Regions from separate parts of the Streptomyces sp. NPDC051133 genome, predicted to be linked through region 2. Evidence: predicted binding sites of a transcription regulator. Region 2 holds the regulator's gene; the other holds the start of a gene.
What was found. Region 2 encodes HrcA, which represses chaperone genes, less so after heat shock. Its sites were predicted from a motif close to TTNGCACTCNGNNNNNCNGAGTGCNAA; they were not measured.

Region 1: groL (chaperonin GroEL) is a predicted target of HrcA. The motif match lies at 3,864-3,890, and genes of this name have one in related genera.

What each region holds. Positions count from the first base shown of each region.
Region 1 covers NZ_JBFBBK010000009.1:36,907-42,048, reverse strand. Annotated here, with positions in the region: gene AB0N17_RS12165 (NADH:flavin oxidoreductase) at 1-256, opposite strand, end outside; gene AB0N17_RS12160 (hypothetical protein) at 583-1,251, shown strand; partial or broken gene AB0N17_RS12155 (Uma2 family endonuclease) at 1,311-1,990, shown strand; gene groL (chaperonin GroEL) at 2,080-3,702, opposite strand; gene AB0N17_RS12145 (cold-shock protein) at 4,012-4,215, opposite strand; gene AB0N17_RS12140 (MoaD/ThiS family protein) at 4,647-4,922, opposite strand; gene thrC (threonine synthase) at 4,919-5,142, opposite strand, start outside.
Region 2 covers NZ_JBFBBK010000010.1:125,725-140,782, reverse strand. Annotated here, with positions in the region: gene AB0N17_RS13540 (arylamine N-acetyltransferase) at 1-714, shown strand, start outside; gene AB0N17_RS13535 (hypothetical protein) at 757-1,002, shown strand; gene holA (DNA polymerase III subunit delta) at 1,090-2,079, shown strand; gene AB0N17_RS13525 (nuclear transport factor 2 family protein) at 2,263-2,658, shown strand; gene rpsT (30S ribosomal protein S20) at 2,847-3,113, opposite strand; gene lepA (translation elongation factor 4) at 3,340-5,214, shown strand; gene AB0N17_RS13510 (AMP-dependent synthetase/ligase) at 5,476-7,350, shown strand; gene AB0N17_RS13505 (SpoIIE family protein phosphatase) at 7,557-9,383, shown strand; gene hemW (radical SAM family heme chaperone HemW) at 9,411-10,643, shown strand; partial or broken gene AB0N17_RS13495 (Uma2 family endonuclease) at 10,806-11,006, shown strand; gene AB0N17_RS13490 (DUF3097 domain-containing protein) at 10,984-11,853, opposite strand; gene AB0N17_RS13485 (MBL fold metallo-hydrolase) at 11,888-12,610, opposite strand; gene hrcA (heat-inducible transcriptional repressor HrcA) at 12,784-13,800, shown strand; gene dnaJ (molecular chaperone DnaJ) at 13,801-14,937, shown strand.

The DNA of each region.
Region 1 (5,142 bases), on a different contig from region 2:
GGAACCGGGGCACCCGCGAGCTGTTGCCGGCCGAGTCGTGGCCGACGTAGGTGCCCTCGGTGACGATGAGGCCGACGCCGGCGGCGGCGCGGCGGGCATAGTAGGAGCGGACGTCCTCGCCGGGGACGCCGCCCGGGGAGAACATGCGGGTCATCGGCGCCATCACGATCCGGTTGGGGACGGTGAGGCCGTTGAGGGCGATCGGCCGGGAGAGGATCTGGGCCGCGCGGGAGGTGGCGGCGGGGGTGACGGTCACGTGGGGGGCTCCTCGTGAGTGGCGGTGTTAACCAGTCGGTATGTGAGCACGCATTGTTGCAGCTTCTTAAGTAATCGCCTATGCGCTGCCCCACATTCCGTCTCCGGGAAGTCCTTCACGTGACACCGCTCACGCTCGCGTAGACCTGGTCGGCGTTCGTCGCGAACCTCAAGCGTTGAGCCTCTAGCGTCCCCGCATAACGAACAGCCCCCGTCAGGTGCTACCAACACCTGCGGGGGCTTGACCGCCGAGATCGGAGCAACGATCCCGTGGCTGAAGCCCAGTTTAGTGCTGCCCTCCCGCTCACGCACGCGTCCTCCCACCCGATGGCCAATCCGGGCTACGGCAAGCGCTCCGTGCCGGACCAACACCGGCGCACCAAACACGACTTCACGCACCTGCCGCCCCGCGAAGCGACGACGGACGGGGGCTCGCGCTGGATCACCCGATCGTGGTGGTCCCGTACCGCACGTGACGACGCCTGGTGGGCGGCGTTCACTCGCGGCGCCGTACCGGATGACCCGCACCCGCCCGAACGGCCCGGCCCCAGCCGCTCCCGTGCTCACATCCTCCTCGCCGCCCTCGGCCGCACGGCCCCTGTCCTGTCCCTCTCCGCCGCCGACTGCGCCGCGCTCGCCCCGCTGCTCACGGAGTGGTTCGCGCGAGGGGCCACCGACGAGGCCGTACTCCGCGCGCTGACCGAGGGCCTGCCGACGCCGGTCCACCATCCGGCCGCCCTGGTGCGTCGCCGTCTGGTCGACAAGCTCCCGCCGGAACCAGTGGTCCGCCCGGCGCCCCGGCGGGTCCTGGAGTGTGCCGAGTGCGGGAGGCCGGGGCGGCCGGAGGCACTGACGGGGGGTGTATGCGGCGCCTGCCGGGGCGAACGCGCTCCCGCACAACCCCGTACGCCCCTGCCTGCCCTCGCAGTCCACGCCCGCGCAGGTGAGATCCGGGCTGCGATGTCCGTACGACGACAAGAGAGGACACCCGTATGACGGCTTCCACGGTCCGACATGACCACTCAGGGGCACGATGGAGGGCAGGAGGCGACGCCATGACCCCTGACACCGAAGAACGCCCGCAGATGTCCGTCGAGGACTTCGAGGAACTTGTCCGCAAGGCTCCCAGGGAGCTGCGGAACCGGCTGGAGTTCCTCGGCGGGAAGCTATGCATCCGGCACGGGCCGCTCGATGTCGAGGAGTTCGAGGAGCTGGCCGAGGCCGCACCCGAAACCGTGCGGCTTGAGTACATCAACGGAAAGGTGGTCGTAAAGGCCATGCCGGACGGCAACCACGGCGAGATCTTCATGGGGCTGCTACGTCAGTGCATGCAGCAGCGCCCCGAGCTGAACCTCATGCCCGAGAGGGGCGTCAAGGCCGAGGCCTACCGCAAGGGCCGCGCCATCTCGGACGGTTTCCTCGCACCCGTAGGCCACTTCAGGGGGCACGGCAACTGGTCCTCGACCGACGGCGCCCTCATGGCCGTGGAGATCACCTCCCACGACCGCGACACCGACCAGCGTGACCGCATCGACAGCCCGTGGGTTACGCGGCGGCCGAGATCCCCGTCTACCTCCTCATCGACCGCGACAGCAGCACGGTCAGCGTGTACAGCGAACCGAAGGACGGGCGTTACCTGCAGTGCTCCACCCGCCCCTGGGGTGCGACCGTCGAGCTGCCGCCTCCGGTGGGCATCACCCTCGACACGTCGGAACTCAAAAACTACGCCGACTGAGCCCGCGAACGCCCGAGGGCGGCACCCCCAGCCAGAAGCTGGACGTACCGCCCTCGGTCCGAAGGACAGGCGATCAACCGTCAGGTCGATCAGAAGTCCATGTCACCGCCCGGCATGCCGCCGCCGGCCGGCGCGGCGGCCTTCTCCGGCTTGTCGGCGATGACGGCCTCGGTGGTGAGGAACAGCGCGGCGATGGAGGCGGCGTTCTGCAGGGCAGAGCGGGTCACCTTCGCCGGGTCGATGATGCCCTCGGCGATCATGTCGACGTACTCGCCGGTCGCGGCGTTCAGGCCGTGGCCGACCGTCAGGTTGCGCACCTTCTCGACGACGACGCCACCCTCGAGACCACCGTTGACGGCGATCTGCTTGAGCGGGGCCTCCAGCGCGAGCTTCACGGCGTTGGCGCCGGTCGCCTCGTCACCCTCGAGCTCCAGCTTCTCGAAGACCTGGGAGGCCTGCAGCAGGGCCACGCCACCACCGGCGACGATGCCCTCCTCCACGGCGGCCTTCGCGTTGCGGACGGCGTCCTCGATGCGGTGCTTGCGCTCCTTGAGCTCCACCTCGGTGGCGGCACCGGCCTTGATGACCGCGACACCGCCGGCGAGCTTCGCCAGGCGCTCCTGCAGCTTCTCGCGGTCGTAGTCCGAGTCGCTGTTCTCGATCTCGGCGCGGATCTGGTTCACGCGGCCGTTGACCTGCTCCGAGGAGCCGGCACCGTCGACGATGGTGGTCTCGTCCTTGGTGATGACGACCTTGCGGGCGCGGCCCAGGAGGTCCAGGGTCGCGTTCTCCAGCTTGAGGCCGACCTCCTCGGAGATGACCTCGCCGCCCGTGAGGATGGCGATGTCGCCGAGCATGGCCTTGCGGCGGTCGCCGAAGCCCGGGGCCTTGACGGCGACGGACTTGAAGGTGCCGCGGATCTTGTTGACGACCAGGGTCGACAGGGCCTCGCCCTCGACGTCCTCGGCGATGATCAGCAGCGGCTTGCCCGACTGCATGACCTTCTCCAGGAGCGGGAGCAGGTCCTTGACGGAGCCGATCTTGGAGTTGGCGATGAGGATGTACGGGTCCTCGAGCGACGCCTCCATGCGCTCCATGTCGGTCGCGAAGTAGGCGGAGATGTAGCCCTTGTCGAAGCGCATGCCCTCGGTGAGCTCGAGCTCCAGGCCGAAGGTGTTGCTCTCCTCGACGGTGATGACGCCTTCCTTGCCGACCTTGTCCATGGCCTCGGCGATGAGCTCGCCGATCTGGGTGTCGGCGGCGGAGATGGACGCGGTGGAGGCGATCTGCTCCTTGGTCTCGACGTCCTTCGCCTGCTCCAGCAGGGCGGCGGAGACGGCCTCGACGGCCTTCTCGATACCGCGCTTCAGAGCCATCGGGTTGGCGCCGGCGGCGACGTTGCGCAGGCCTTCCTTGACCAGGGCCTGGGCGAGCACGGTCGCGGTGGTCGTACCGTCACCGGCGACGTCGTCCGTCTTCTTGGCGACTTCCTTGACCAGCTCGGCGCCGATCTTCTCGTACGGGTCCTCGAGCTCGATCTCCTTGGCGATGGAGACACCATCGTTGGTGATCGTGGGGGCGCCCCACTTCTTCTCGAGGACGACGTTGCGACCCTTGGGGCCGAGCGTCACCTTGACGGCGTCCGCGAGCTGGTTCATGCCGCGCTCGAGGCCGCGCCGCGCCTCCTCGTCGAACGCGATGATCTTGGCCATGTGAAGTGGTCCCTCCAGGACTGGGGGTGATTCCTTCGGACCGCGCCCGCGCCCGCGACGGACGGCTCGCCGGCCTGTGGTTCCTTGCCCCACGTGGCCTGCGGGCCTCACCGACCCGGTCCTTCTTTGTCACTCTCACCTTCAGAGTGCTAACGCAATGATTAGCACTCGGCATGGTCGAGTGCAAGCGCCTCGGGCCTCCCGGAGGGGCGCTCAGCCGCCCGCGAACACGCCCGCGCGCGAGGGCACCGGGCACGGCGAAGGGCCCGCACCCTGTGCCGGTGCGGGCCCTTCGTCGACAAGAAACGTTCAGGCGCTGAGGCGAACCATGTCGGCCTGCGGGCCCTTCTGGCCCTGCGAGATCTCGAACTCCACCCGCTGGCCCTCTTCCAGGGTGCGGTAGCCGTCCATCTGAATGGCGCTGTAGTGGACGAAGACGTCCGCACCACCGTCGACCGCGATGAAGCCGTACCCCTTCTCCGCGTTGAACCACTTGACGGTGCCCTGAGCCATGCCTAACTCCCCTATTACTGGCCCTTGCACAGATCCACACTTCGCGGACCCGGGTCAGACCTCACCCCCCAATCGACGGGGGCGTGCGCCGGAACGCGTCGACCGCGGCTGAATGTATCTGTCCAACTGCCGTCTGCAACAGGTCAATCGGACGAGAATTCTGGACGCGAACGGTCCGGAATGTGGCGAAAATTCATGCATCTTCAGGGCAAGTCGGGCCCCGCAAAAGCCACAAAAGCCGCATAGGACCCGCACACTTTGGCTACTTCTTGTCGGGCCCGCGGCATGAATACAGGGCTCCCGACTGGTCCGACCGAGAGCGCGTTCCCCAACTCTACCGCGCTCAATCACACAGAATGGCCCCCTCCGTTTCTCTCCCGGAGGGAGCCATTCGATGAACAATCGGTAACCGCGGTTACCGAAGGTAATTCTCAGCCGCCGGCGACGGCCGGAATGATCGAGACACCGGCGCCGTCCGGGGTCGCGGTCTGCAGCCCCTGCTCGAAGCGGACGTCGTCGTCGTTGACGTACACATTGACGAAACGGCGCAGCTTGCCCTGGTCGTCCAGCACGCGGGCGGCGATGCCGGCGTGGTTCTTCTCCAGGTTCTCGATGACCTCGGCGAGGGTCGCACCGTCGGCGGCGACCTCGGCCTGGCCACCGGTGTAGGTGCGCAGGATGGTGGGGATGCGGACGGTCACGCTCATGCGAGGCCAGCCTCTCGGAAGGAGTCCAGGGTCGGGCGGATGGTGGCGGTCAGGCCGGTGCCGGCCACCGCGTCGAGGGTCTTCAGGCCGTCGCCGGTGTTGAGGACCACCGTGGTCTTCGCCGGGTCCAGCACGCCGTCCTTGAGCAGCTTGCGGGTGACTCCGACGGTCACCCCGCCCGCCGTCTCGGCGAAGATGCCCTCGGTGCGGGCCAGGAGCT
Region 2 (15,058 bases):
CTCTCGATTCACCTCGGCGAGGAGATCGTGCTGGAGGAGGGGCGGCTGCTGGAGAAGGTGACCACGGCCCGGCGGGGCGGCTTCTGCTACGAACTGAACGGCGCCTTCGCAACGTTGCTCGCCGCCCTCGGCTACGAGGTGGAGCTGCTCGCGGGGCGCGTGTACGGCGACGAGGAGCGGCTCGGGCTTCCCTACGACCATCTCGCGCTGCGGGTACGGACGGCGGACGGGGCCGCCTGGCTGGCCGACGTGGGGTTCGGGGCGCACAGCCACTATCCGCTGGCGCTGGAGGAAGGGGTGGAGCAGAAGGATCCCGGCGGCACGTTCCTGGTGACGGCGGCCGGGCCGGACGCGGCCGGGGTGAGCGGCGGCGGCCACGCGGGCTCCGGTGACCTGGACGTCCTGCGCAACGGCAGCCCGCAGTACCGGCTGGAGACGCGGCCCCGGGCGCTCGGGGACTTCACGGCCGGTGCCTGGTGGCACAGCACCTCGCCCCTGTCGCACTTCACCCGGTCGCTGGTCTGCTCACGGATCACCGGGGACGGAGGGAGGATCACGCTCGGCGGGCGGACGCTCACGACGACGGCGGCCGACGGCACGCGCGGGACGCGGGAGCTGGACACGGACGAGGAGGTGCTGCGGGTGTACCGGGAGCGGTTCGGGATCGACCTGAGCCGCGTGCCGGCCGTGCGGGACCCGCACCAGGGCTCCTGATGCGTGGCCGTCCGCGGGTACGCGGTACCGGAGAATGGTCCCGTGAGCGATGTGCGACATGTGCTGGTGCTGCCCGACCGGGACGCCGCGGAGGAGGCGGCCGAGGCGCTCGGGGAGCGGTTCGGGACCGACGAGGAGCCCCGCCTCGTGCGGGACGCGCTGGCCGGCGAGGACGACGCCGAGGACGCCCAGTGGCTGCTGGTCCTGCGGGACGAGGCCGACAGGCTGGACCCGGCCGAACTGGACGCGTTCGCGGGGGAGTGGGACGGCTGGCGCGAGGAGCCGTGACCCCGAGACGCACTCCGGGCCCGGTCCGGGACCGCTCGGGGTGCGCGGGCCGCCTCGTTGTCGGTGCCGCGTGGGATGCTGTAGGCGATGGCCAGGAAGACTGCGAATGACGACCCTCTCGCCCCGGTGACGCTCGCCGTGGGCCAGGAGGACCTCCTGCTCGACCGTGCCGTGCAGGAGGTGGTGGCCGCCGCCAGGGCCGCCGACGCCGACACGGACGTACGCGACCTCACCCCGGACCAGTTGCAGCCCGGCACGCTCGCCGAGCTCACCAGTCCCTCGCTCTTCGCCGAGCGCAAAGTCGTGGTCGTACGCAACGCGCAGGACCTGTCGGCCGACACGGTCAAGGACGTGAAGGCGTACCTCGGGGCGCCCGCCGAGGAGATCACGCTCGTGCTGCTGCACGCGGGCGGTGCGAAGGGCAAGGGGCTGCTGGACGCCGCGCGCAAGGCGGGGGCGCGGGAGGTGGCCTGTCCGAAGATGACCAAGCCGGCGGACCGGCTGGCGTTCGTGAGAGGGGAGTTCCGGGGGTTCGGGCGGTCGGCCACGCCCGAGGCGTGCCAGGCGCTGTGCGACGCCATCGGCAGCGATCTGCGGGAACTGGCCTCGGCGGCCTCGCAGTTGGTCGCCGATGTGGAGGGCACGATCGACGAGGCGGTCGTCGGGCGGTACTACACCGGGCGGGCCGAGGCCTCCAGCTTCACGGTCGCGGACCGGGCGGTGGAGGGGCGCACGGCGGAGGCGCTGGAGGCGCTCAGATGGTCGCTGGCCACCGGGGTGGCCCCGGTGATGATCACCAGTGCGCTGGCGCAGGGGGTGCGGGCGATCGGCAAGCTGTCCTCCGCGCGCGGCGGCAGGCCGGCCGATCTGGCCCGTGAGCTGGGCATGCCGCCGTGGAAGATCGACCGGGTGCGCCAGCAGATGCGCGGCTGGACCCCGGACGGGGTCGCGGTGGCGATGCGCGCGGTCGCGGAGGCCGACGCGGGCGTGAAGGGCGGCGGCGACGACCCCGGGTACGCCCTGGAGAAGGCGGTCGTCACGATCGCCCGAGCCGCACGCTCCAGAGGCCGCGCCTAGGCCGGCCCGGCCGATCGCGCCCCGGTCCGACGCCCCGGCAGCCTGCCTGATGCCTCGCGCCCCTGCCCTATCCCGTCCTGTCCTGTCCTGTCCCGGTCTGTCCCAATCGTCAGGGCGGGGAATCGGCGGAGAATCGTATGTGTCAGCCGTCTTTCGCCGACGTACGGGAAGGTGGCGATCGCCATGGCTGAACACCCGCACGCACGTCTCGTCCGCGAGGTGTACGACGACTTCTCCCGCGCCGACCTGGACGGTCTGCTCGGGCTGATGACGGCGGACGTCACGCATCATGTGCCCGGCGGCCACCCGCTGGCCGGTGACTTCAAGGGCCGGGACGCGGTGCTGGGCATGTACCGCCGGCTCATTCAGGACAGCGGCGGCAGCCTGCGCGCCCGGCTCAGGAACGTGTTCGTCGACGGCCGGGGCCACGCCGTGGCCCTGCACCACATCACCGCGGAACGCGGCAGCCGGCATTACGCCGAGGACGGCTGCCTGGTGTTCCGCATCGTCGGGGACAAGATCACCGACATCGACGAGTGCGTGCCCGACATCGACAGGGACGACGACTTCTGGTCGTGAGCCCGGACGTGCCGAAGGCCCCGCCGCCCACCCCGGGGAAGGGAGGGCGCCGAGGCCTTCGGATCAAGCTGGACGGACTCGCACCCGCGTGGCGAACGCAGGCCGCGTGCGAATCCTGGGTGCCGGGCGGGAGCGGATGAGAGAGGGCCCGCTCTGGGTCCTTCCGGCGGTCAGATCAGAAAGGAGGTTCAGCCCTTGAGGGTCGTGACCTTGGAAGCAAGCGCCGACTTCTTGTTGGCGGCCTGGTTCTTGTGGATGACGCCCTTCGAGACGGCCTTGTCGAGCGCACGCGCGGCAGCGCGCTGCAGCTCGGTGGCCTTCTCGACGTCACCCGCGGCAGCGGCCTCACGGGCCTTGCGGATCGCGGTCTTCAGGGAGGACTTGACGGCCTTGTTGCGCAGCCGAGCCTTCTCGTTGGTCTTGATCCGCTTGATCTGGGACTTGATGTTCGCCACGAAGGAGCCTTTTCAGGTTCAGGTGCGGGGCCAGGAAGGTCCCGTACCGGTGATCCAAAATTTCTCTGACGTGCCTCGCGCTGAGAGGGCATGAGGCACAGCCATCTACAGTACCAGTGGCCCAGCGACCGGCCCAAAACGGTCCTCGGTCCCTCCGCGTGGGACCATGGAGACTACGTATCGATCCGACCCGAGGCATAAGGCGCCTCAAGAGACAGGACCCTGCGTGCCCGCGACCCCTAACCATGTGCCCGAGCCGAGCCGTACCGCCCCGGCTCTGATCCGCAATTTCTGCATCATCGCGCACATCGACCACGGCAAGTCCACGCTCGCCGACCGGATGCTCCAGCTGACCGGTGTGGTCGAGCAGCGGCAGATGCGTGCTCAGTACCTCGACCGGATGGACATCGAGCGCGAGCGCGGCATCACGATCAAGTCCCAGGCGGTGCGTCTGCCCTGGGCCCCGACCGAGGGCCCCGACCAGGGCACGGCCCACATCCTCAACATGATCGACACCCCGGGGCACGTCGACTTCACCTACGAGGTCTCGCGGTCGCTCGCCGCCTGTGAGGGGACCATCCTCCTCGTCGACGCCGCCCAGGGCATCGAGGCGCAGACCCTCGCCAACCTCTACCTGGCGATGGAGAACGACCTCACGATCATCCCGGTCCTCAACAAGATCGACCTGCCGGCCGCGCAGCCGGAGAAGTTCGCCGAGGAGCTGGCGAACCTGGTCGGCTGCGACCCGGACGACGTCCTGAAGGTCTCGGCGAAGACCGGTCTCGGCGTCGACGCGCTGCTGAACAAGGTCGTCAAGGAGATCCCGGCGCCGGTCGGGGTCGCCGACGCGCCCGCCCGCGCGATGATCTTCGACTCGGTCTACGACTCCTACCGCGGTGTGGTGACGTACGTCCGTGTCATCGACGGCCAGCTCAACAAGCGCGAGCGCATCAGGATGATGTCCACCGGCGCGACGCACGAGCTGCTGGAGATCGGCGTCAGCTCGCCCGAGATGCTCCCGGCGGACGGCCTGGGCGTCGGCGAGGTGGGGTACCTCATCACCGGTGTGAAGGACGTCCGGCAGTCCAAGGTCGGTGACACCGTCACCAGCCAGAGCAAGGGAGCCACGGAGGCCCTCGGCGGGTACAAGGACCCCAAGCCGATGGTCTTCTCCGGGCTGTACCCGCTCGACGGCTCCGACTATCCGGAACTGCGCGAGGCCCTGGACAAGCTGCAGCTCAACGACGCCGCCCTCGTCTACGAGCCGGAGACCTCCGCGGCCCTCGGCTTCGGCTTCCGCGTCGGCTTCCTCGGCCTGCTGCACCTGGACGTGATCCGGGAGCGCCTGGAGCGCGAGTTCGGCCTCGACCTGATCGCCACCGCCCCCAACGTGGTCTACCGCGTGGTCATGGAGGACGGCAGCGAGCACACGGTCACCAACCCGAGCGAGTTCCCCGAAGGCAAGATCGACGAGGTCTACGAGCCGGTCGTGCGGGCCACCATCCTCGCGCCGACCGAGTTCATCGGCTCGATCATGGAGCTGTGCCAGACCCGGCGCGGCACCCTGCTCGGCATGGACTACCTCTCGGAGGACCGGGTCGAGATCCGCTACACGCTGCCGCTCGCGGAGATCGTCTTCGACTTCTTCGACCAGCTGAAGTCCAAGACCCGCGGCTACGCCTCGCTGGACTACGAGCCCACCGGCGAGCAGACCAGCTCCCTGGTCAAGGTCGACATCCTGCTGCACGGCGACAAGGTCGACGCGTTCTCCGCGATCACCCACAAGGACCAGGCGTACGCCTACGGCGTGCGGCTCGTCGCCAAGCTCAAGGAGCTGATCCCGCGGCAGGCCTTCGAGGTGCCGGTGCAGGCCGCCATCGGCTCGCGGGTGATCGCCCGCGAGACCATCCGCGCCATCCGCAAGGACGTCCTCGCCAAGTGCTACGGCGGTGACATCTCCCGTAAGCGGAAGCTGCTGGAGAAGCAGAAGGAAGGCAAGAAGCGGATGAAGATGGTGGGTTCCGTGGAGGTTCCGCAGGAAGCCTTCATCGCCGTCCTGTCGAGTGATGACAGCGCGGGGTCGGCCAAGGGCAAGAAGTAACCACGGGTAACAACGGGTTACGTCCGCAATCCGGGCACAAGGGGGTCCGTCGTGCGAAAGTGCGGCGGGCCCCTACGCGTGCGTAGCGTCGCTCTCCGTGGAAAGTGACAGGCCGATGCCCCTTACGCAGCGGCCGGTCGCGGCTTACCCTGATGCCTGCTCGATAGTTACTCGCGAGTTAAACAACAGCTCGAAACCACACCGTGAGTTAACCCAGCCGCACCGAGTCAGCCGCACCGTCGCGGGCCCCCGGAGGATGTCGTGAGCGACACACAGACCTTGATCGAGAACCGTCCGCCGTCCGTGGCGGCCCTCTTCCTGGAGCGCGTGGCGGCCACACCGGACGCCGAGGCGTACCGCTATCCGGTGCCCGCAGCCTCCGGGCAGGGCCCCGACGAATGGAAGTCGCTCAGCTGGGCGCAGGCGGCCGAGCGGGTGTACGCCATCGCCGCCGGCCTCGTCGAACTGGGCGTGCAGCCGGAGCAGCGCGTGGCCCTCGCCTCCTCCACCCGCGTCGAGTGGCTCCTCGCCGACCTCGGCATCATGTGCGCGGGCGGCGCGACGACCACCATCTACCCGCAGACCAACGCGGACGAGTCGGCGTTCATCCTCTCCGACTCCGAGAGCCGGGTGCTGATCGCGGAGGACGCGGCCCAGGTCGCCAAGGCGCTCGAGAAGCGCGCCGAGCTGCCCGAGCTGACCAAGGTCGTCGTCGTCGACCCGGCCGGCGCGGAGACGAGCGACTGGGTGATCACCCTCGCCGAGCTGGAGAAGCGCGGCGCCGCCTACCTGGAGCAGCACCCGCAGCTGATCAAGGAGCGGGTCGGCGCGATCACCAGGGACCAGCTCGCCACCCTGATCTACACCTCCGGCACCACCGGCCGCCCCAAGGGCGTGCGCCTGCCGCACGACAACTGGGCGTACATGGCGCGGGCGATCGCCTCGACCGGCCTGGTCACCGTGGACGACGTGCAGTACCTGTGGCTGCCGCTCGCCCACGTCTTCGGCAAGGTGCTCACCTCCGGGCAGATCGAGGTCGGCCACGTCACCGCCGTCGACGGCCGCGTAGACAAGATCATCGAGAACCTTCCGGTGGTGCAGCCGACGTACATGGCGGCCGTGCCGCGCATCTTCGAGAAGGTCTACAACGGCGTCGCCGCCAAGGCCCGTGAGGGCGGCCCGGCCAAGTACAAGATCTTCCAGTGGGCCGCCGACGTCGCCCGCGAGTACGCCAAGGTCACCCAGGACAACTTCCGCCGCACCGGCACCCACGCGGCGCCGTTCGGCCTCGCCGCCAAGCACAAGGTCGCCGACACCCTCGTCTACGCCAAGCTCCGCGAGGCCTTCGGCGGCCGGCTGCGCGCCTGTGTCTCCGGCGCCTCCGCGCTCGCCCCGGAGATCGGCTACTTCTTCGCCGGCGCCGGCATCCACATCCTCGAGGGCTACGGCCTCACCGAGTCCTCCGCGGCCTCCTTCGTCAACCCCGGCGAGGCCTACCGCACCGGCACGGTCGGCAAGCCGCTGCCCGGCACGGAGGTCCGCATCGCCGAGGACGGCGAGATCCTGCTGCGCGGCCCCGGCATCATGGAGGGCTACCACGGGCTGCCCGAGAAGACCGCCGAGGTGCTGGAGTCCGACGGCTGGTTCCACACCGGCGACATCGGTGAGCTGTCCCCCGACGGCTACCTGCGCATCACCGACCGCAAGAAGGATCTGATCAAGACCTCCGGCGGCAAGTACGTCGCGCCGGCCGAGGTCGAAGGCCAGTTCAAGGGCGTCTGCCCGTACGTCTCCAACATCCTCGTGCACGGCGCCGACCGGAACTACTGCACCGCACTCATCGCCCTGGACGAGCCCGCGCTCCTGGACTGGGCGAAGGAGAACGGCCTGGAGGGCAGGTCCTACGCCGAGATCGTCGCCGCGCCGCAGACGGTGGAGATGGTCGACGGGTACGTCAAGCAGCTCAACGCCGGGCTGCAGAAGTGGCAGACCATCAAGAAGTTCCGGCTGCTGCCCCGGGACCTCGACGTGGAGCACGGGGAGATCACGCCGAGCCTGAAGCTGAAGCGGCCCGTGGTGGAGCGGGAGTACAAGCACCTCATCGACGAGATGTACGCGGGGGCCAGGGAGAAGTAGGCGGCGCTTCGGTGTGCGGGCGACCGCGGTTCCGCCGTGGTCGCCCGCCTCCCGTACGGCGGATCCGCCCATCGAGGCACTCCGAAGGCACTCCGCGCCCCTGGCCAGGTTGCGCCCGACGGCGTTCGAAAGTGGCCGTCTTCTGCACACTTCAGTGACTCAGCGCTTATGGGTGCCCCCGGTCTGTCACCCTGGGCCGCATGGACATGGCGGCCATACCGACGCAGCGGGAGAGCGAGGAGCGGAACCGCGCCAGTGAGGTGCGCGGGCGCGCGACCCTGTCCGGGAGCCCGCTCGCGCCGGGGTCCGCCCGTGCGCTGGTGCGGTCCGCGCTGGCCGAGGCGCCCGGGGCCACGGCGCGGCTCGTCGACGACGCCATGGCCGTCGTCAGCGAGCTGGTCACCAACGCCGTCGTGCACGCCGGTACGGACGTGGACGTCGACTGGCGGCTGGAGGACACCGGCGCGTTCGTCGTCGAGGTCCGCGACCAGCATCCCTCCCGCGGCCCCCGCGACGCGCTCGACCCGGAGGCGAGGTACGACACCGCCGAGTACGGGCGCGGTCTGCGGCTGGTCGGCACGCTCGCCGAGTCCTGGGGCGTCACCTACCGCACCGGCACCAAGACGGTCTGGGCCCGGCTGCCCCCGGGCGGCAGCACGGTCACGGACGGCCCAGGCCCGGAGGCCGCCCTGGAGGTCGCCGAGGACCTCGCCCCGCAGCCGCACCGGGCCGGCGGCGAGCGGGACTGGCTCGGCCGGGGCGCGCTGTCCTTCCTCGCCGAGGCCTCCGACCTGCTCGCGGGACAGCTGGACGAGAACCTGGTCGCCGCCCTCACCGGCCAGCTGATCGTGCCCCGGCTCGCCGACTGGTGCGCGGTGTGGCTGGAGGACGAGGCGACCGTGCGCGGCGGCGCCGGCACCGGACCCGCCCGGGTCTGGCACGCCAGCGAGAACCGCATCGAGGAACTGCGCTGCGCCCTGGAGAAGGAGCCGCCGGACCCGCGCGACGGGCTGCGCTCCGGCCCCGAGCCGTACCCGTGGCCCGGGGACGCGCTCGGCCCGCACAGCGGCGACGGCACGGCCCTGTCGTACCGGCTGATCGCGGGCGGCCGGCCGCTCGGCACGCTGGTGATCGGCCGGTGCGGACTGCTCGGCTTCCCCGACGAGGTCACCGGGCTCGTGGAGGACCTCAGCCGCCGGGTCGCCCTCGCCATCGGCGCCGCCCGCCAGTACGCCCGCCAGGCCACCATCAGCGCCGTCCTGCAGCGCGGCCTGCTGCCCGGCGCGGTCGCCGAGATCCCCGGGATGCGCAGCGCGCTCGTCTACGAGCCCTGCGACAAGGGCGGCCCCAGCGGCGACTTCTACGACGTGTTCCCGGCGGGCGACGGCCGCTGGTGCTTCGCCGTCGGGGACGTGCAGGGCAAGGGCCCCGAGGCGGCGGTCGTGATCGGCCTCGCCCGGCCCTGGCTGCGCCTGCTGGCCCGCGAGGGCTACCGGGTCGCCGACGTCCTCGACCGCCTCAACCAGCTGCTCCTCGACGACGCCACCGAGGCCGCCGACGCCGCCGCCCGCGCCCTGGTCGCCGCCGGCGGCCGGCCCGTGGCCCCCGGCGACGGCCCGCAGACCCGCTTCCTGTCCCTCCTCTACGGCGAGCTGACACCCCACGAGGACGGGGTCCGCTGCACCCTCGCCTCCGCCGGCCACCCGCTGCCGCTCGTCCTCGGCCCCGACGGCACGGTGCGCACCGCCGCCCGGCCGCAGACCCTGCTCGGCGTCGTCGAGGACGAGACCTACACCAGCGAGACCCTGGAGCTGCTGCCGGGCGACAGCCTGCTGTGCGTCACCGACGGGGTGACCGAGCGGCGCTCCGGCTCCCGCCAGTTCGACGACGGCGACGGCCTGGCCCGCGCCCTGTCCGGCTGTGCCGGGCTCGGCGCCGAGCTGATCGCGGAAAGGATCCGCCGCATGGTGCACGACTTCGGCGGCGGCCTGCCCGAGGACGACCTGGCCCTGCTGGTGCTGCAGGCGGAGTAACGGCGCCGGTGCTGGACAATGGAGGGCATGCCTTCCGCACTCCCCGACGGCGAGCCCGTCCCCGCCGACGGCGCGCTGCCCGCGCAGGCCCTGGCCGGGGCCGGTGACCGCCCGCTCGGCTTCTACCTGCACGTCCCGTACTGCGCGACCCGCTGCGGCTACTGCGACTTCAACACCTACACCGCGACCGAGCTGCGCGGCACGGGCGGCGTGCTGGCGTCCCGCGACAACTACGCGCAGACCCTGACCGACGAGATCCGCCTGGCGCGGAAGGTCCTGGGCGACGACCCGCGCGAGGTCCGTACGGTCTTCGTCGGCGGCGGCACGCCCACGCTGCTGGCGGCCGACGACCTGGTCCGGATGCTGGGCGCGGTCCGTGACGAGTTCGGCCTGGCACCGGACGCCGAGGTCACCACCGAGGCCAACCCGGAGTCCGTCGACCCCGCCTACCTGGCCACCCTCCGCGCGGGCGGCTTCAACCGGATCTCGTTCGGCATGCAGAGCGCCAGGCAGCACGTGCTCAGGATCCTGGACCGCACCCACACCCCCGGGCGCCCCGAGCGTTGCGTGGCGGAGGCGCGGGCGGCCGGCTTCGAGCACGTCAACCTGGACCTGATCTACGGCACCCCGGGCGAGAGCGACGACGACTGGCGGGCGTCCCTGGAGGCGGCGATCGGCGCGGGGCCGGACCACGTCAGCGCCTACGCGCTCATCGTGGAGGAGGGCACCCGGCTCGCCCACCGCATCCGCCGCGGCGAGGTCCCGATGACCGACGACGACGTGCACGCGGACCGCTATCTGATCGCCGAGGAGACCCTCTCCGCGGCGGGCTTCTCCTGGTACGAGGTCTCCAACTGGGCCACCTCCGAGGCGGCCCGCTGCCTGCACAACGAGCTGTACTGGCGCGGCGCCGACTGGTGGGGCGCCGGCCCCGGCGCGCATTCGCACGTGGGCGGGGTGCGCTGGTGGAACGTCAAGCACCCCGGGGCGTACGCGGCGGCACTGGCGGACGGCCGGTCCCCGGGGGCCGGGCGGGAGCTGCTGACGGACGAGGACCGGCGCGTGGAGCGCGTCCTGCTGGAGCTGCGGCTGCGCGAAGGCGTGCCGCTGTCCCTGCTGAAGGAGGACGGCCTCGCGGCGTCCCGGCGCGCGCTGGCGGACGGACTCCTCCAGGAGGGGCCGTACGGGGAGGGGCGGGCCGTGCTGACGCTGCGCGGGCGGCTGCTGGCGGACGCGGTGGTGCGGGACCTGGTGGACTGATCACTCCGGCGAGCGAATCGCCCCGGGACTCCGGTTCGGTCCCTAACCTGGTTCGTAGGCCGCCGCCGTAACAGCACGGTGGCGGCAACCGGAGGGCTGCGGAGATGACTGCTGTGGACGACCGACCGACGACCGCCAGCATCGTGAAGATCTTCGAGAACTCCCGCCTACCTCATCATCGATCCCGTCATGGGCCAGTGCGTACTGCTCACTGAGCCGACGGGCAATGGAGAGGACGCGGATTACCGGTGCCAGCGGACCACCAAGTTCGGCGACCTTACGCCGCTGGAGCCACTCGGCATCGAACTTGACACCAGCGACTTCGCCCCCTACGAGAAGGTCAGGCCCCACCGCTACCCGTGACGAAGTCGATCAGCTCCTCCACCCGGCCCAGCAGCTCCGGCTCCAGGTCCTTGTAGGAGCCCACCCGCTTCAGGATCGCCTGCCACACCGCCCCGGTGTTCTCCGAAGGCCAGCCCAGCGCCCGGCACACGCCCGTCTTCCAGTCCTGCCCCTTGGGCACCGTCGGCCAGGCGTCGATCCCCAGCGCCGCCGGCTTCACCGCCTGCCAGATGTCGATGTACGGGTGGCCGACCACCAGGGCGTGCTCGCTGGTCACCGCCTCCGCGATCCGCCACTCCTTGGTGCCCGGCACCAAGTGGTCCACCAGGACGCCCAGACGGGCGTCCGGGCCCGGGGCGAAGGACTCCACGATCGACGGCAGGTCGTCCACGCCCTCCAGGTACTCCACGACCACGCCCTCGATGCGCAGGTCGTCGCCCCACACCTTCTCGACCAGCTCGGCGTCGTGCCGACCCTCGACGTAGATGCGGCCGGCGCGGGCCACGCGCGCGCGTGCGCCGGGGACGGCGACCGAGCCGGAGGCCGTCCGGGAGGGGCGGACCGGACCCGCGGACGGCCGTACGAGCGTCACCACGCGGCCCTCCAGGAGGAAGCCGCGCGGTTCCAGCGGGAACACCCGGTGCTTGCCGAAGCGGTCCTCCAGCGTCACCGTGCCCGCCTCGCAGCGGATCACCGCCCCGCAGAACCCGGTGCCGGGCTCCTCCACCACCAGGCCCGGCTCCGCCGCCACCTCGGGTGCGGGTTTCTGCTTCTTCCACGGCGGGGTCAGGTCGGCGGAGTACGTACGAGGGCGCGGGCCCGAAGGGCCCTCGTTGGAAGGGCGGTGGCGGGAGACGGGTGGGCGCATTCGGATGACGATAGGAGAAGCGACGTGGCCGTGCTCACGACACGCCGAACCGCGCCGCCAGGGCGTCCCGTTGCCGCCGTACGAAGGCCGCGTCCACCGCCGCTCCGTGCCCGGGCACGTACAGGGCGTCCGCCCCGCCCAGCGCGAGCAGCCGGTCCAGCGCGTCCGGCCAGCGGGACGGGACCGCGTCCAGGCCCGCCTGGGGCTCGCCCGACTCCTCGACCAGGTCGCCGCAGAACACCACCTCACGGTCCCCGGCGACCAGGACGGCGAGGTCGTGCGGGGTGTGGCCCGGGCCGACGTTGGCCAGCAGCACCTGCCGGCCGCCGCCCAGGTCCAGCGTCCACTCGCCGGAGACCAGGTGCTGCGGCGGGACCAGTGCGTCCACCGCCTCGTCCGCGTCGGCCTCCGGCAGACCGTTGCGGATCGCGTCCCCGCGCAGTTCCGCGCGCTCCGACGCCAGCACCGCGTCCGTCCCCACCGCCGCGTACACCTCGGCCCCGGCGAACGCGGACGCCCCGAAGACATGGTCGAAATGGGGGTGGGTGAGCGCGAGATGGGTCACACGCCCGCCGGCCAGCTCCTGCCCCTGGGCCCGCAGACGCGCTCCCTCGGCCAGACTCGAGCCGGCGTCCACCATGAGTGCCGTACCCTCGCCGAGGACGAGCCCCACCGTGCAGTCCCAGCCGGGCAGCCGGCACCGCCCGACCCCGGCGGCCAGCCGCTCCCATCCCAGGTCTTCCCAAGTCACCGTCATACCGCGACGCTAACGGTACGAGGTGGTACGGAACCGAAGGGGGCGGGACCGACCTTGCCCTGTGTGTACCCGACAGCCGTACACTGGGCGCGGGGAACGCTGGCACTCGCACGGGAAGAGTGCCAGGTGGACGACTCGGACGGACGACGGGACGACGTGCTGGAGGTGCGCGCATGCTGAGTGAACGCAGGCTTCAGGTGCTGCGCGCGATCGTCCAGGACTACGTCGGCACCGAGGAGCCCGTGGGCTCCAAGGCGCTCACGGAACGGCACAGCCTCGGTGTCTCCCCGGCGACCGTCCGCAACGACATGGCGGCCCTGGAGGACGAGGGGTACATCGCGCAGCCGCACACCAGCGCGGGACGCATCCCCACCGACAAGGGCTACCGGCTGTTCGTGGACAAGCTGGCGGGCGTCAAGCCGATGACGGCGCCCGAGCGGCGGGCCATCCAGAACTTCCTGGAGGGCGCCGTCGACCTCGACGACGTCGTGGCGCGGACCGTACGGCTGCTCGCGCAGCTGACCCGGCAGGTCGCCGTGGTGCAGTATCCGTCCCTGACCCGGTCCACCGTGCGGCACGTGGAGCTGCTCGCGCTCGCCCCCGCGCGCGTGATGCTCGTGCTGATCACGGACACCGGCCGGGTCGAGCAGCGGATGGTCGACTGCCCGGCGCCGTTCGGGGACGCCTCGCTCGCGGATCTGCGGGCGCGGTTGAACAGCCGGGTCGCGGGCCGCCGGTTCACGGATGTGCCGAAGCTCGTCGAGGACCTGCCGGAGGCGTTCGATCCGGAGGACCGCGGTACGGTCTCCACGGTGCTCTCCACCCTCCTGGAGACACTCGTCGAGGAGAACGAGGAGCGGCTGATGATCGGCGGCACGGCCAATCTCACCCGCTTCGGGCATGACTTTCCCCTCACGATCCGGCCCGTCCTGGAGGCGCTGGAGGAGCAGGTCGTGCTCCTCAAGCTCCTGGGCGAGGCGAAGGATCCGGGCATGACCGTGCGCATCGGGCACGAGATCGCCCACGAAGGACTCAACTCCACCTCCGTGGTGTCGGTGGGCTACGGTTCGGGCGGCGAGGCGGTTGCCAAGCTCGGCGTGGTCGGACCGACCCGCATGGACTACCCGGGAACGATGGGAGCGGTACGCGCAGTGGCACGGTACGTCGGACAGATCCTGGCGGAGTCGTAAGTGGCCACGGACTACTACGCCGTTCTCGGCGTGCGCCGCGACGCGTCGCAGGATGAGATCAAGAAGGCGTTCCGCCGGCTCGCGCGCGAGCTGCACCCGGACGTCAACCCCGATCCGAAGACCCAGGAGCGGTTCAAGGAGATCAACGCCGCTTACGAGGTGCTGTCGGATCCGCAGAAGAAGCAGGTCTACGACCTCGGCGGCGACCCGCTCTCGCAGGCCGGCGGTGCCGGTGCGGGCGGCTTCGGCGCCGGTGGCTTCGGCAACTTCTCCGACATCATGGACGCGTTCTTCGGTACGGCGTCGCAGCGCGGCCCGCGCTCGCGCACTCGGCGCGGCCAGGACGCGATGATCCGGATCGAGGTCGAGCTGGACGAGGCGGCCTTCGGCACGACCAAGGACATCCAGGTCGACACCGCGGTCGTCTGCAACACCTGCAACGGTGACGGCGCGGCCCCGGGCACGTCCGCCCAGACGTGTGACATGTGCCGTGGCCGCGGTGAGGTCTCGCAGGTCACCCGGTCCTTCCTCGGCCAGGTCATGACCTCGCGCCCCTGCCCCCAGTGCCAGGGCTTCGGCACGGTCGTGCCGACCCCGTGCCCGGAGTGCGCCGGCGACGGCCGGGTCCGTTCCCGCCGCACCCTGACGGTGAAGATCCCGGCCGGTGTGGACAACGGCACGCGGATCCAGCTCGCCGGCGAGGGCGAGGTCGGCCCCGGCGGCGGCCCGGCCGGTGACCTCTACGTCGAGATCCACGAGCTGCCGCATCAGACGTTCCAGCGGCGCGGCGACGACCTGCACTGCACGGTCACCATCCCGATGACCGCGGCGGCCCTCGGCACCAAGGTCCCGCTGGAGACCCTGGACGGCATGGAGGAGGTCGACATCCGGCCCGGCACCCAGTCCGGCCAGTCGATCCCGCTGCACAACCGGGGCGTCACGCATCTGCGCGGCGGCGGCCGGGGCGACCTGATCGTGCACGTGGAGGTCACGACCCCGACGAAGCTCGACCCCGAGCAGGAGCGCCTGCTGCGCGAACTGGCCAAGCTGCGCGGCGAGGAGCGCCCGACGGGCCAGTTCCAGCCGGGGCAGCAGGGGTTGTTCTCGCGGTTGAAGGACGCGTTCAACGGGCGTTGACGCGAGCTGCGGCCTGGCTGGGGGTCCGGGGGTCGGCTCCCGGGCGGGCACGGTCAGCCGGGGTGGCAGGGGTTGTTCTCGCGGTTGGAGGACGCGTTCAACGGGCGTTGACGCGAGCTGC